DNA from 4 places in the Vibrio sp. 1580 genome. Region 4 is predicted to be linked to each of the others. Evidence: predicted binding sites of a transcription regulator. Region 4 holds the regulator's gene; each other region holds the start of a gene.
What was found. The regulator CRP, encoded in region 4, controls carbon source genes, mostly activating them, when cyclic AMP is high. The targets are predictions, from matches to a motif close to TGTGANNNNNNTCACA.

Region 1: the regulator CRP is predicted to act here: its motif matches at 1,488-1,503, upstream of cdd (cytidine deaminase).
Region 2: the regulator CRP is predicted to act here: its motif matches at 1,651-1,666, upstream of gltB (glutamate synthase large subunit).
Region 3: the regulator CRP is predicted to act here: its motif matches at 2,078-2,093, upstream of udp (uridine phosphorylase).

What each region holds. Positions count from the first base shown of each region.
Region 1 covers NZ_JAWOVT010000013.1:38,310-41,902, reverse strand. The annotation lists gene sbcB (exodeoxyribonuclease I) at 1-68, shown strand, start outside; gene R7093_RS18910 (CidA/LrgA family protein) at 124-498, shown strand; gene R7093_RS18905 (LrgB family protein) at 500-1,177, shown strand; gene cdd (cytidine deaminase) at 1,608-2,495, shown strand; gene purT (formate-dependent phosphoribosylglycinamide formyltransferase) at 2,639-3,593, shown strand, end outside.
Region 2 covers NZ_JAWOVT010000011.1:95,411-99,003, reverse strand. The annotation lists gene R7093_RS17615 (GGDEF domain-containing protein) at 1-376, opposite strand, end outside; gene R7093_RS17610 (TIGR01212 family radical SAM protein) at 412-1,371, opposite strand; gene gltB (glutamate synthase large subunit) at 1,923-3,593, shown strand, end outside.
Region 3 covers NZ_JAWOVT010000007.1:307,514-311,106, forward strand. The annotation lists gene R7093_RS13940 (DUF1887 family protein) at 1-1,066, shown strand, start outside; gene udp (uridine phosphorylase) at 1,224-1,982, opposite strand; gene R7093_RS13950 (zinc/cadmium/mercury/lead-transporting ATPase) at 2,297-3,593, opposite strand, start outside.
Region 4 covers NZ_JAWOVT010000021.1:29,498-33,090, forward strand. The annotation lists gene astD (succinylglutamate-semialdehyde dehydrogenase) at 1-446, shown strand, start outside; gene R7093_RS22240 (DUF1338 domain-containing protein) at 695-1,486, shown strand; gene crp (cAMP-activated global transcriptional regulator CRP) at 1,623-2,255, opposite strand; gene R7093_RS22250 (phosphoribulokinase) at 2,496-3,365, opposite strand; gene R7093_RS22255 (YheU family protein) at 3,491-3,593, opposite strand, start outside.

The DNA of each region.
Region 1 (3,593 bases), on a different contig from region 4:
AAAGTGACGAAAAGAAGATTGCGATATTAAAATCCGTGTACTGTTATGTAGAGAGCTTAGCTTCCTAACTCCTCCTAATACAAGCGCACCTTATGGTGTGCTTGTTGTTTATATACTGTCAAAATGATTAAAGAACGATTCTTACAACTGATCCAACTGCTCATTTCAATCTTCCTCATCATGGGAGCACTTGGCATCGGAATTACCATTCAAAAGTTCACTGGCGTTTCCGTTCCAGGAAGTGTCATCGGTATGCTCGTACTGTTTTTCTCCATGACTCTTGGGCTTGTAAAAGTCGACTGGGTCAAACCGGGCGCCACGCTATTTATCCGCTATATGATCTTATTGTTCGTTCCTATTAGCGTCGGATTAATGCAACATTTCGATATGCTACTCGCTAATGCCCTCCCTATCATTGCTAGCGCAGTTGGAGGCTCACTCATTGTACTAGTCAGCCTCGCTTGGCTGCTGGACTACTTGCTAAAGGAGAAGCACTGATATGTGGTTAGTTGTTACCATTGCGGTTTTTCTTGTCGCGCGCCAAATTGCAATCAAAGTGAATAATCCTCTAGCAAATCCTTTGCTGATCAGTATTGCAGTGCTCATTCCTTTGCTTACTTACTTAAATGTACCGTTTGAAACGTATTATGCGGATAACGAAGGGATCAGTTTTTTACTTCAACCAGCCGTAGTTGCTCTGGCTTACCCGTTATATGAACAACTACCACAAATTAAAGCAAACTGGCGAATCATCACTTTTGCTTGCACAGTAGGCAGTGTGATGTCGATGATGACAACCACCTTGATCGCAGTCGCTTTCAAAGCGGATATCAGTTTAATCGCAAGTCTAGTGGGTAAATCCGTCACTACGCCAATAGCAATGGAAATTTCGAGTCACCTCGGTGGTGAAGCTGCCGTTGCGGCGATCTTGGTTCTGATTGTCGGTTTATTGGGCGCAATTTTGGCATACCCAATTTACAATTTGATTGGAATTAAACACCCGATTGCACGTGGTCTGACAATGGGTACAGTCTCTCATGCCTTAGGCACCGCTACTTGTGCAGAGAAACAACCCATAGATGCCGCGTTCTCATCACTCGCATTGGTTTTATGTGGGATCATAACTTCTATTTTGGCTCCAAGTTTTTTTGCTTTGGCGGTCTGGCTATATCAATAGTTAAGCGCTCTCGGTCTGCCCTCCTTCCGGCAGGCCGTAGCCTTTCCGCTTCTTCCTTACCCTTTTCAAAACCCTATCTTATCTATCAACCTCACCCAGTAATATCGTGAAGGGACTTGACTGAGATATACATTCATAGCATTAGCATTCTAGCTGCTACCACTCGCTCTAGATTACGTAAGTATAAAGTAGCATAGCGGTAAAAGTCGCGTTGGTAACATACTCCTGCTCCTTGGTCATATGAATATATACTGATATGGTTAATTGTGAGACGGAGATAACGCTTCACACCTGTGCAATCGAATACATGTGTGAGCTCACTCTAATTATGTAACAGAATTATCAATTGCATTATTTATCGTGATCTAACGCACGGAACATTTCTATCTTTCACATAGAATAACTGTCCATGCAATAACAAGGATTCAACATGAAAAGTCGCATTGAACAGGCGCTAGCAGGCGCTCCAGAAGCACTTTCCAAACAACTTGCTCCTATCATCCAAGCTGATGATTTTGATGCTACGCTTTCAGTTCAACAATTTGAGCAGTTGCTTTCAGCTACCGGTCTATCAGACAAAGAGCTTCGTGTTGCGCTACTTCCTTTTGCCGCAGCGTACTCCTATGCTCCCCTTTCTGACTTTTATGTCGGCGCTATCGTTCGTGGTCTTTCAGGTCGCCTTTACTTCGGTGCCAACATGGAATTCTTTGGTGTACAGTTGGGTCAAACGGTTCACGCAGAGCAGTCTGCGATTAGCCATGCTTGGATGAAAGGCGAACGTGGTGTTAAGGATATCACTATCAACTTCAGCCCATGTGGTCACTGCCGCCAGTTCATGAATGAGTTATCTACCGCAAACGAGCTTAAAATCCAGCTCCCAGAACGCGAAGAAAAGTCACTTCATGAATACCTGCCTGAAGCCTTTGGACCAAACGATCTCGGTATCGAGTCCGGCTTAATGGCAGAAGTTAAACACCAATTCTCATGTGATGATGAAGACGCACTCATCCAAAGTGCAGTTGAAGCGATGAACATGAGCCACTCTCCATACACCAACAACTTGAGTGGTTTAGCATTAGAGATGACTAGCGGCCGTGTATTCCAAGGCGCTTATGCAGAAAATGCAGCGTTTAATCCTAGCTTGCCACCGCTACAAGTTGCGCTAATCCAAGTTTTACTTGCGGGTGAAACCTTTGACAGCATCAAAGCCGCTGCATTGGTAGAAAACTCTGAAGGTAAGATCAGTCACTTAGCCGATACGCAATCAACGTTGGAAGCGTTGAATCCAGATATTCCGCTTAGTTTTGTCAACGTATAAACGACAAATTCAACAAAAAGCTCTACAACATGTAGAGCTTTTTTATTACCTAAAAACCAAAAGCAAACGTTTGCTTTGTCATAAAACTTCAGTATGATCTCCTGCAATTTCTGTCTCATCACTCTATTTTGTAAGGGAACACTATGTTTGGCACTGCAACTAGCGCAAATGCTACCCGTATATTACTTTTAGGCTCTGGCGAACTCGGTAAAGAAGTCGCCATTGAATGCCAGAGACTTGGTTTAGAAGTGATTGCTTGTGATCGCTATGCCAATGCTCCAGCGATGCAAGTCGCTCACCGTAGTTATGTTATCGACATGTTAGATGGGAACGCCTTAGAAGAAGTTATTACGAAGGAACAACCTACTTACGTCGTACCAGAAATTGAAGCCATCGCAACCGGCAAACTGGTAGAGCTTGAAGAAAAAGGACTGAATGTTGTTCCAACCGCTAAGGCAACCAGGCTAACAATGAATCGTGAAGGTATCCGACGTTTGGCAGCAGAAGAACTGGAATTGACGACTTCACCTTATCGTTTTGCAGATAACTTTGAAGACTTCAAAGCCGCGGTTGAACATGTGGGTATTCCGTGCGTGGTGAAGCCAGTGATGAGCTCTTCCGGTAAAGGGCAAAGTGTTATCAAGACCGAAGACGACGTTACAAAAGCATGGGATTACGCTCAGGAAGGCGGACGTACGGGTGCAGGTCGCGTTATCGTGGAAGGTTTTATCGACTTCGATTACGAAATCACTTTATTGACCATCAGAGCCGTTGACGGTGTGCATTTCTGTGCTCCAATTGGTCATCGTCAGGAAGATGGCGACTACCGCGAATCATGGCAACCGCAAGCTATGTCAGAAAACGCAGTAAAAGCAGCTGAATACACGGCTGAGAAAGTGGTAAACGCGCTCGGTGGCTACGGCATCTTTGGTGTAGAGCTGTTTGTCAAAGGCGATAAAGTCATTTTCAATGAGGTCTCTCCTCGCCCTCACGATACGGGTATGGTTACAATGATTTCGCAGGAAATGTCTGAGTTTGCTCTCCACGTGCGCGCGTTTACCGGAATGCCAATTAATAATATTGTGCAATATGGCCCAT
Region 2 (3,593 bases), on a different contig from region 4:
TGCCTGACAGCTCCACTTTAATAGATTCACTATCAGATAGTCGCCAGTCAAAAGCCTGCTGACGAAAATGACGACTAGAGAAGCGATCGAGAAACTGCTCAAGCTCATGAATATCGAATAAAGCAGGATACAAATACCCCGTTCCCAAAGAGCGAATGCCTAATAACTGCATCGCAGCCTGGTTAGATAGCAAGAGCTGAGCATGGCTAGTGTCCACCACTATGACTGGATAGGGAGAATCCGTTACTAGTTGCTTAAGTGACGTCTGAAAGTGCAAATAGATCAGTGCTAACGCGCACACGCCTGCGATTAATAACAAGACGACATAGCCATAACCGCCTTGACCACCCCAAAGCCAATTGAGTAACTGATCCATCGTTTAAACCTTCAAAGAACACTGGTTAAAATATATCAGTTATTTATTGAGCGATCTGCTATTAATTCCGGTTTAGTATAGATAAAGGCATTCCCCGTAAGGCTCCCTTGAGCACCATGAGCACTGAGATCTCGACCAATTTCCGTCATCGCTAGCCAACGGTTTTCACACCACAGAGGCGATAATAACGTGGGCCTCCTAGCTGCTGATGAAACGCGATGATAAATCACATCTGGTGGTGTCATACGAATCATTTCACTGGCGATCGCAACATATTCTTCTAATTCAGGGGCTTCTAGCTTTCCAGCACGCCAAGCTTTCGCCATGGTGCTACCTTCGACAATATGCAAGCCATGTAACTTGATGCCATCCGTTCCCACGGCCAACACTTTTTGCAGCGTTTCAATATTTTCGGCGCGGGTTTCTTTGGGTAAACCCACAATTAAGTGAGTACAAACCTTGATTCCAAGTGTTCGCGCACGCTTAGTGATTTCGGCATAACACTCAAAGTCATGACCACGATTGATACGTTTTAGGGTGTCATTGTTGGCGGTTTGAAGACCTAGTTCTAGCCAAATTTCATAACCTTGCTGTACATAGCCCGACAGTAAATCCAATACCGCATCAGGGACGCAATCAGGACGCGTCCCCACACAAAGACCAACCATGTCTGCAGCCTTTAGTGCTTCCTCATACATGTTTTTGAGAACTTGTACTTCTGCATAGGTACTGGTGTAGGCCTGAAAATAAGCGAGATACTTCTTCGCTCTGTGAATTTCACCTGCGCGATCTTTTAACTGTTCGTGAATGCTTTTTATCTGGACTTCTTCATCTGCAAACGAAGCCACATTGCAAAATGTACATCCTCCCCGCCCAATCGTGCCATCGCGGTTAGGGCAACTAAATCCACCGTGCAATGTTAACTTATGAACCTTTTCACCGTATCGACGCTGAAGATCTTGGCCGATTGTATTGACCAACTCATGTAACTGCATAAATTCTCACCAACAATAAATCGTAATCAATCTCACTACGATCTGTGTAAATAAATTACATCCCTGCAAGAAAAAACACACAATATTAATCAATTCAAACACCCATCATGCGGGTCAAAATCAATAAACTTGCATAATTAAAGGCAAAAATCGTTCATGTTGCGTAAATGTTAAACTAAAAATGCATAATTAAACGAAAAAATTGGGTCACAACGCCGAGTTTTTCATTGCATTCTGAAGTGACAAAATTGTAGGATACTTACACAACCCCGTTATTTTTGTGACTTTTATTACAAAGCACACTGCGGGATTTGTCGGTGTTATCCCACTCCTACCTATATAAATCACTAGATAGTGATAATAAATAAAGGGATACCACCAAGGATTGTTTTTCTCGCAAAACTTTTCCTGCGAGATACGGAAAGGAATCAAGACCGGTCAACCTAGATCGGTGGCGATAATAAATATAAAGGACAAGACGTAATCAATAGTCTAGGTAGTATTTGCTGCCCGGTACTTTTGCGTCGACATTGAACTGGAAGGATGTATCTATGGTAGATAGAGAGCAAAATCCACAGGGCCTGTACACTCCGGAACTGGAGCATGACGCTTGTGGTATCGGTTTTGTTGCTCACCTTAAAAACCGTAAATCTCATGAAGTAGTGACTCAAGCATTGGATATGCTGGCTCGCATGGAACACCGTGGTGGTCAAGGTTGTGACCCATGCAGCGGTGATGGTGCGGGTATCTTGCTACAAAAACCTCATGAATTCCTATTAGAAGAAGCCGTTAAGCTAGGCATTAAACTGCCTTCGTTTGAAAAGTATGGTGTTGGTGTCGTTCTTTTCCCGAAAGACGAATACAAACGCGAGCAATGCCGTGACATTCTAGAACGTAACGCACAACGTCTAGATCTTGAAGTTATCGGCTACCGCGTATTGCCAACCGATAACTCAATGATCGGTGCAGACCCACTAAGCACAGAGCCTCAGTTTGAGCATGTGTTTATCTCTGGTGGCCCGGGCATCACACCTGAAGAGCTAGAGCGCAAACTGTACGTACTTCGTAACTATACTGTACGTGTTTGCCTAGAAAGCGTTTCGAACATTGGTGACGACTTCTACATTAACTCCATGTCTTACAAGACATTGGTGTACAAAGGTCAGTTAACTACCGAGCAAGTACCTCAGTACTTCCTTGATCTACAAAACCCGACCATGGTGACTGCACTGGCACTGGTACACTCTCGTTTCTCTACCAATACCTTCCCGAAATGGCGTCTTGCACAGCCTTTCCGTTACATTGCCCACAACGGTGAAATCAATACAGTTCGCGGTAACTTGAACTGGATGAAAGCCCGTGAAGCAATCCTAGAATCAGACCTGTTTACTCAGGCTGAAATCGACATGCTTCTTCCCATCTGTCAGGAAGGCAGCTCGGATTCATCTAACTTCGATATGGCACTTGAGCTCCTAGTTCTTTCTGGTCGCAGCCTGCCACACGCATTGATGATGATGATCCCGGAAGCATGGCAAGAAAACAAAAACATGGATCCTAAACGTCGCGCGTTCTATCAGTACCACGCGAACATCATGGAACCATGGGATGGTCCTGCTTCAGTATGTTTTACTGATGGTGTTCAAGTTGGTGCGACACTAGACCGTAACGGTTTGCGCCCTTCTCGCTACACAGTGACCAAAGACAACTTCCTAGTGATGGCATCTGAATCTGGTGTTGTGGATATAGAACCAGAAAACGTTGAGTTCCGTGGTCGCCTACAACCGGGTCGTATCTTCGTTGCAGACCTAGAACAAGGTCGAATCATCTCTGATGAAGAAGTGAAAGACACCATCGCAACAGCGCAGCCTTACGAGAAGTGGGTAGAAGAAAACCTACTGAGCTTGAAGAAGCTGCCAGATGCGAGCAACCAGTTCAGCCAACCTAAGCCAGAACACCTTCTACACCGCCAACAAGCGTTTGGCGTAAGCACTGAAGAAGTGAACGAAATCATCGTTCCAATGGCGAATGACGCGAAAGAACCATTATCAGCTATGGGTGCCGACTGGCCTCTTGCGGTTCTATCTCATCAGTCTCAACATCTTTCTAACTACTTCAAGCAGCTGTTCGCACAGGTAACCAACCCACCGATCGACCCGATCCGTGAGCGCATGGTTATGTCGCTGAACACTTACTTGGGTAAAGACCAAAACCTTCTGACTGAA
Region 3 (3,593 bases), on a different contig from region 4:
CGGAGACAAGAGCCAGTTAGATATATTTGACCGACTGAGTGCCGTTTTAGATCAACGAGAAATTACTTCTGAATTTTTTGAAATTCCATCCGCTGTTAATACATCTCTGATCAAACAAGCAATTCAAAAACTGGCAAAAGACCTCCATGAACGCGGCGAAGATGTAAAATTGAACGCGAGCTGTGGTCTTCGTCATCGCTTGTTGTCGGTGTACGAAGTTTTCCGTACCTATCGCTGGCCAATTTTTGTGGTAGAGCCTAGTAGCGATAAGCTTTGTTGGTTATACCCTGATGGCAAAGAAGATACCCAAGTCGAAGATCACATTACGATTGCAGATTACCTCACTATCTTTGGTGCACGCGGCGAGTTTCACCACGTTGATTTACCACCTCTTCTTGATAAAAAATTGTATGAACTTGGTGAACGATGGGCCTCAAATGCGCTTGAGCTTGGGCCAGGTCTAGCAACACTTAACTACCTTGCAACCACATGCCGCAAAGAACAAAAGCTTGATGTCGAGCTCTCCGAAAAACAGCAGGGCTACCGTGAGCTCAACATGTTGCTTTCAGATTTAGTAGAAGCTGAAATCGCCACCTATGAGAAGGGCGTTTTAACGTTTGCAGATGAAGATGCTCGACGCTTTTCAAACGGTGAGTGGTTAGAGACTTTGGTTCACAGCACCGTGAAGCAAATCCAAGACACCATGCCGACGATCCAAGATCGATCGTTAAATGTTCAGGTTTATCGCAAACTTGGTGAAAGTGAAGTACGCAATGAGTTAGATGTCGCAACAGTTGTAAACAACAAGCTGCACATCATCGAGTGCAAAACCAAAGGCATGAGAGATGACGGCGACGATACTTTATATAAGTTAGAATCGCTTCGCGATCTATTAGGTGGCTTACAAGCGCGCGCAATGTTGGTGAGCTTCCGTCCTCTTCGTCACAATGACATTACTCGTGCTGAAGACTTAGGGCTAGCCCTGATTGGCCCTGATGAGCTTAAAGATTTAAGAACGCACTTAACGGCTTGGTTTAAAGACGCGGGCGGTTCAGACGAGATATAGTGCCATTAAGAAAAGCTAAAATTCACAACGATAAAAAGCAGCATTAATGCTGCTTTTTTTATACCTAAATTTTAGCTGTACGCATTTCTATAACTAGAAAAAAACCAGAGGTTAGCCTCTGGTTTTTTCTGTTTGTTTAAATGCCAACTATAGGGGCTTAAAGCATTTTACGCGCTGCTTCTACAACCACTTTAATTGAACGCGCTTCCGTTTCTTTCAGAGTTGAATGATCTGGAATCTCTTTTTGTGTACGGTTGATGATAACACCTGCCACACAACCCGCTTTTAAACCAGAGCTCGCACACATTGTTAGCAGTGTTGCAGACTCCATCTCGAAGTTAAGTACGCCCATGTCTTGCCATTCTTGCATAGAGCCTTGGAAACGCTTAACAACACGACCAGAGAACGTATCGTAACGTTCTTGACCAGGGTAGAACGTGTCGCTTGATGCAGTCACACCCATGTGAACTGTAGCGCCAGACTCTTCTACCGCTGCTTTCATTGCGGTTGCTACTTCAAAGTCAGCAACTGCTGGGAATTCCATAGGAGCAAAGTGTAGGCTCGCACCGTCAAGACGAACTGACCCCGTCGTTACGATCATGTCACCCACGTTTACATGCGGTTGAATTGCACCCGTTGTACCAACACGTAGGAAAGTGCGAACACCAAGCTGTGCCAATTCCTCAACTGCGATAGAGGTAGAAGGACCACCAATACCTGTAGAACAAACCACAACAGGTTTACCGTCTAGCTCTGCACGGTATAGCGTGTATTCACGATGGCTTGCTAGAAATACTGGATTTTCCATTTGTTCTGCGATTTTTTGAACACGCGCTGGGTCACCAGGAATGATCGCTAGAGTCGCACCATTAAGATCAGCTTCAGTAACACCTAAATGGAATACAGCTTGAGACATAAGTCGCTCCTTATTGTGGCTTATTTTATGAACAATAAGCTCATTAATCAGTTATTGGGTACAGATGCACTGTAGCGAACCTTTCACCAACATAGAGTGATCGCAATCACAATGACAAAATGTAATGAAAATGAAATTTCAAACAAAACTGGTATTGATCACACTTTAAGGGGCGTTAGATCATTTTGTTGCATAGCAATGCGTGATTTCAAGGACAAGAAAAACGTCTGATCGCATCAGGTTAATACGGTTAAAAAAAGCCCGATACACGAATGCCTCGGGCTATTAATGAGTGGGATCAATGGTTAGGTCAGTTATTTAATCTGCTTGGACTCAAAACGAAGTAATCTCAACGCATTCAATGTCACCAGTGCTGTTGCACCACTGTCGGCTAATACAGCAACCCACAACCCAGTAACACCAAGTAAACTTGTCACTAAGAATACACCTTTCAAACCTAGCGCTAACGCGACATTCTGACGAATGTTACTTAGCGTCGCACGCGACAGTTCTATCATGGCAGGTAGCTCAATCAACCGGTTGTGTGTTAACGCCGCATCAGCAGTCTCGAGCGCAACATCCGTACCGCCTCCCATCGCAATGCCGATACTCGAAGCTTTCATGGCTGGAGCATCATTGATACCGTCTCCCACCATCGCAACGGTATGTTGTTGTGATAGCTTCTCGACGTAATGCACCTTGTCTGCAGGTAACAAACTCGCTTTATAATCCAAGCCTATTCTATTTGCCATTGCTTCTGCACTTCTCGGGTTGTCACCCGTTAGCATCACCGACGTGACCCCAAGTTCCTTCAACATTGCGATGGCTTGCTGGGCATCTGAGCGCAATGTATCTTGCCATGCGATCACGCCAATGACCTCGTCATCGAAACGCACAATGACAACCGTTTTACCTTGTTGTTCCAACGTAACCACTTGCTCTTTGGCTTCTTGAGAAAGTGGAAAGTCTGCCTTTGAAGGCGTGACCACTTGGACCATTTTTCCATCGACGTAACCAGTGACACCAGAGCCTACTTGCGCGGTTTTATCCAACGCTTCAGGAATAGTAAGCCCCTGCTCTTGCACTTTGGTAACTAAAGAAACCGCTAGAGGATGACTTGAACCAACCTCGATTGACGCAGTTAGGCTAAGTAACTTGTCTTCATCCATATCAAAAGCAAAGACGTCAGTCACTTCTGGTTTACCTTGCGTCAGTGTCCCAGTTTTATCAAATGCGACAGACTCAACCTTGCCAAGCAACTCAAGCGCCGCACCACCTTTGATCAATGCGCCCCGCTTAGCAGCTGCCGCCAAGCCAGAAGTGATCGCCGCAGGCGTTGAAATGACTAATGCACATGGACAAGCAATCAACAGCAGGGCGAGTCCTCGATAGATCCACGTTTCCCACGGTTGGGCAAATAGTAATGGCGGCGTAACGATAACCATCAGAGACACCAACATCATTAGCGGCGTATACCAACGGCTAAATTTATCAAGAAAGCGTTCTAATGGTGCCTTACGAGATTCGGCTTCTTCAATCAAATGAAGAATTCGGTCTATCGCATTCTCGCCCTGACGGGAAGTCACCTGTAAGCGAACCACTTTATCGACA
Region 4 (3,593 bases):
TACAGTCTCTTGGCGGTGAAAGCTTGATTGAAGCGAAAGCAGGAGAGGCGGCGTTTGTTTCTCCTGGCATCATTGATGTAACGAACATTGCTGAGTTACCAGATGAAGAATACTTCGGCCCACTTCTGCAAGTGGTGCGTTACGAAGGGTTAGACAAAGCCGTGGCGCTAGCAAACGATACGCGCTTTGGCTTATCTGCTGGTTTGGTCTCAACCGACGACCAAGAATGGGAATACTTCGTTGACCACATTCGTGCAGGTATCGTGAACCGTAACCGCCAGCTCACTGGTGCAAGCGGTGATGCGCCATTTGGTGGTCCGGGGGCGTCGGGTAACTTGCGCCCAAGCGCTTACTACGCAGCAGATTACTGTGCGTACCCAATGGCATCAATGGAAGGTCAAGAGACTGTCTTGCCTGCAACATTGAGTCCAGGTGTAGCGCTATAAGTTTTAATAATAGAGTCGCAACTATGCATTGCGGCTCACCTTGCCGGCGCATCATTTAGGTATGGGTTGTAGTGATCGTTGGCAGAACACGAAAAGTGAGCAAAGACTCGGAAAAGCGTGTTGACTGACTGGCATTTACCGTCACAGGTTGATGGTTGCTCGTTCATTATTCTGGACAACTTTTGTTGTGAACGAGCAGCCAACTTCCGCTTACCTTTAAACTCTACATCTCGTAACAAGGAGTCGTTATGACGCCCGATGTGTTATTTGAATCGCTATGGCAAGATTACATTCAACGTCTTTGCCCTTCGGCTGCTAAAGTGCATCAGCTGCTTCAAGAAGATGAGCCTCTGATTAATGATCATATAGCTTTACGTACCTTCAATATCGCGCCTCTTGGTATTGAAACTCTAGCTAAGCCATTTGTAGCTATTGGTTACAAGGCGTGTGGTGATTACGTTTTCGAAAGCAAAAAGCTGGTTGCTAAGCACTATGAGCACCCAGATCCGAAGCAACCTAAAGTATTTATTAGTGAGCTAAAAGTTGAAGAGTGCTCGTCTGAGCTACAAGAGATTGTGAAAAATTTGGTGGCACAAGTCGATGCTGACAAGCTGAACGATAGCGCATTCTTACATGGTGGACGCTTGTGGGATTTAAGCTTTGCTGATTACCAAACGTTGGCTAAAGAAAGTGAGTACGCATCTTGGCTTGCGGCGCATGGTTACGGAGCAAACCACTTCACGGTGAGCGTTAACCAGCTCAATGAATATGAAGAAGTGAAGCAGGTAAACGATCATCTGCGTACCGCTGGGTTTACCATTAATGAAAATGGTGGTGAAGTGAAGGGCACTCCTGAGGTGTTGCTAGAGCAGTCATCGACCATGGCAGATAAAGTAGCGGTTCGTTTTAGCGAAGGCACTGAAATTATCCCTGGCGGGTTTTATGAATTTGCTAAGCGCTATCCGATGGAAAATGGTGATTTGTACCCAGGTTTCGTGGCCGCTTCAGCTGACAAAATCTTTGAAAGTACGAATGGCTAAGTTTTAGGGTTAACCTGTTAAGCTTACTCATTAGTGTTCGCTGCACCCTATCTCATTTGGTCATGAGTAAATAAAAAGCCACCAATGTTGCCATTGGTGGCTTTTATAATTTTGTTCGTGTCACTCTAGTTCGAGATTAACGAGTACCGTAAACCACGATGGTTTTACCGTGAGCAGAGATTAGGTTCTGCTCTTCTAGCATCTTCAAGATACGACCTACTGTCTCACGAGAACAGCCAACAATTTGACCGATTTCTTGACGAGTGATCTTGATTTGCATGCCGTCTGGGTGAGTCATTGCGTCTGGTTGTTTTGCAAGGTTCAGAAGCGTCTGAGCGATACGACCAGTTACGTCTAGGAACGCCAGGTCACCCACTTTTTGGCTAGTTACTTGAAGACGACGAGCCATCTGCGCAGAAAGACGCATTAGGATGTCTGGGTTTACTTGGATAAGCTGACGGAACTTCTTGAAAGAAATTTCAGCAACTTCACAAGGAGATTTAGCACGAACCCAAGCTGTGCGCTCTTGGTCTTCCTCGAATAGACCAAGTTCACCAATAAAGTCTCCTTGGTTTAGGTAAGAAAGGATCATCTCCTTACCTTCTTCGTCTTTGATAAGAACCGCAACAGAACCTTTAACGATGTAGTACAAAGTTTCTGCCTTTTCGCCCGCGTGAATTAGCGTGCTCTTTGAAGGGTACTTATGAATATGACAGTGTGAAAGAAACCACTCTAATGTTGGGTCGGTTTGAGGTTTACCTAGAACCATAATATCTCACTTCCTCTGCAGGGTACGCTTGCGCTATCCATATTTTAGCTAAGCCTGAATTAGGCCTACTAGAATAAGAGCACTTTTTATATGCTGCAAGCTCTCTTGTGTTTCGGTAAGAAATAGTATCCTTTTTCGAAAACGATTTCTTGATTTTAATCGTGCCATGATTGAGATTTTGTAAGCAAAACTGTGCACATGATCACGGTATGAAAAGTAAACATCTTCGCAGGCAGGTTTTTAGCCAATTTTCCCTGTTTCGATGAGCTGTTGTAGGATAGGCCGAACTATGAGCTCCATTGCAAAGCTCATCTTACCGCCGGGTACGACAATCGTGTTGTGGCGTGACATGAATGAGCCATCAATCATGGCCAGCAGATATGGGAAGTCGACATTCTTGATACCGCGTAGGCGAATCACCACAAAACTCTCATCCAAACTAGGGATGCCTTTTGCATTAAGTGGGTTGGAAGTGTCAACGGTCGGTACGCGCTGGAAGTTGATGTGAGTACGAGAAAACTGCGGAGTGATATAGTTGAGGTAATCGTCCATGGATCGCACGATTGAGTCCATTACCGCTTCACGCGAATGGCCGCGATCGCGAGTGTCACGTACGAATTTTTGTATCCACTCTAAGTTCACAATCGGCACCATGCCGATTAAGAAATCCACATGTTGAGCAACATTAACATCTCCATCGACCACGCCACCATGTAACCCTTCATAAAACAGCACGTCGCTGTTTTCGGGTAAGTCTTGCCACGGTGTAAACGTGCCTGGCATTTGATTGTAGGGAACCGCTTCGTCAAACGTGTGCAGATAACGGCGCACGCTGCCAGTGCCGTCATGCCCGAACTTACGGAAAAACTCTTCTAATCCCGGGAAGTCATTAGCTTGTGGGCCAAAGTAGCTAATGTGTCGACCTTGCTCGCGGGCTTTGCGAATTTCGATGTCCATTTCTGGGCGAGTAAAGCGATGGAAGCTATCGCCTTCAACCCATGCGGGTTTAACGTTCATCATATTGAACATTTTACGGAAGGCTTCAGATGTAGTGGTCGTGCCGGCACCGGACGAACCAGTAACCGCAATAATTGGGTGTTTAGCTGACATGACAAACCTTGTCGAAAATTACTTACCTGTAATGTGCAGTAGAGTTACTACTGCACGGTCGATATCCCACTATAGCACGTAACAATACCTTGTCATCGAGTGGGATACGGTAAAATGTGAAGGGTCTAAAATTTTGTTTTATGCTGAATATCGACGGTTTCGTGTAGCTCAGAGAACACGATAACCGCTTCACCTTTTTCCAATTGAGCTTTAACTTGATCAATTTTG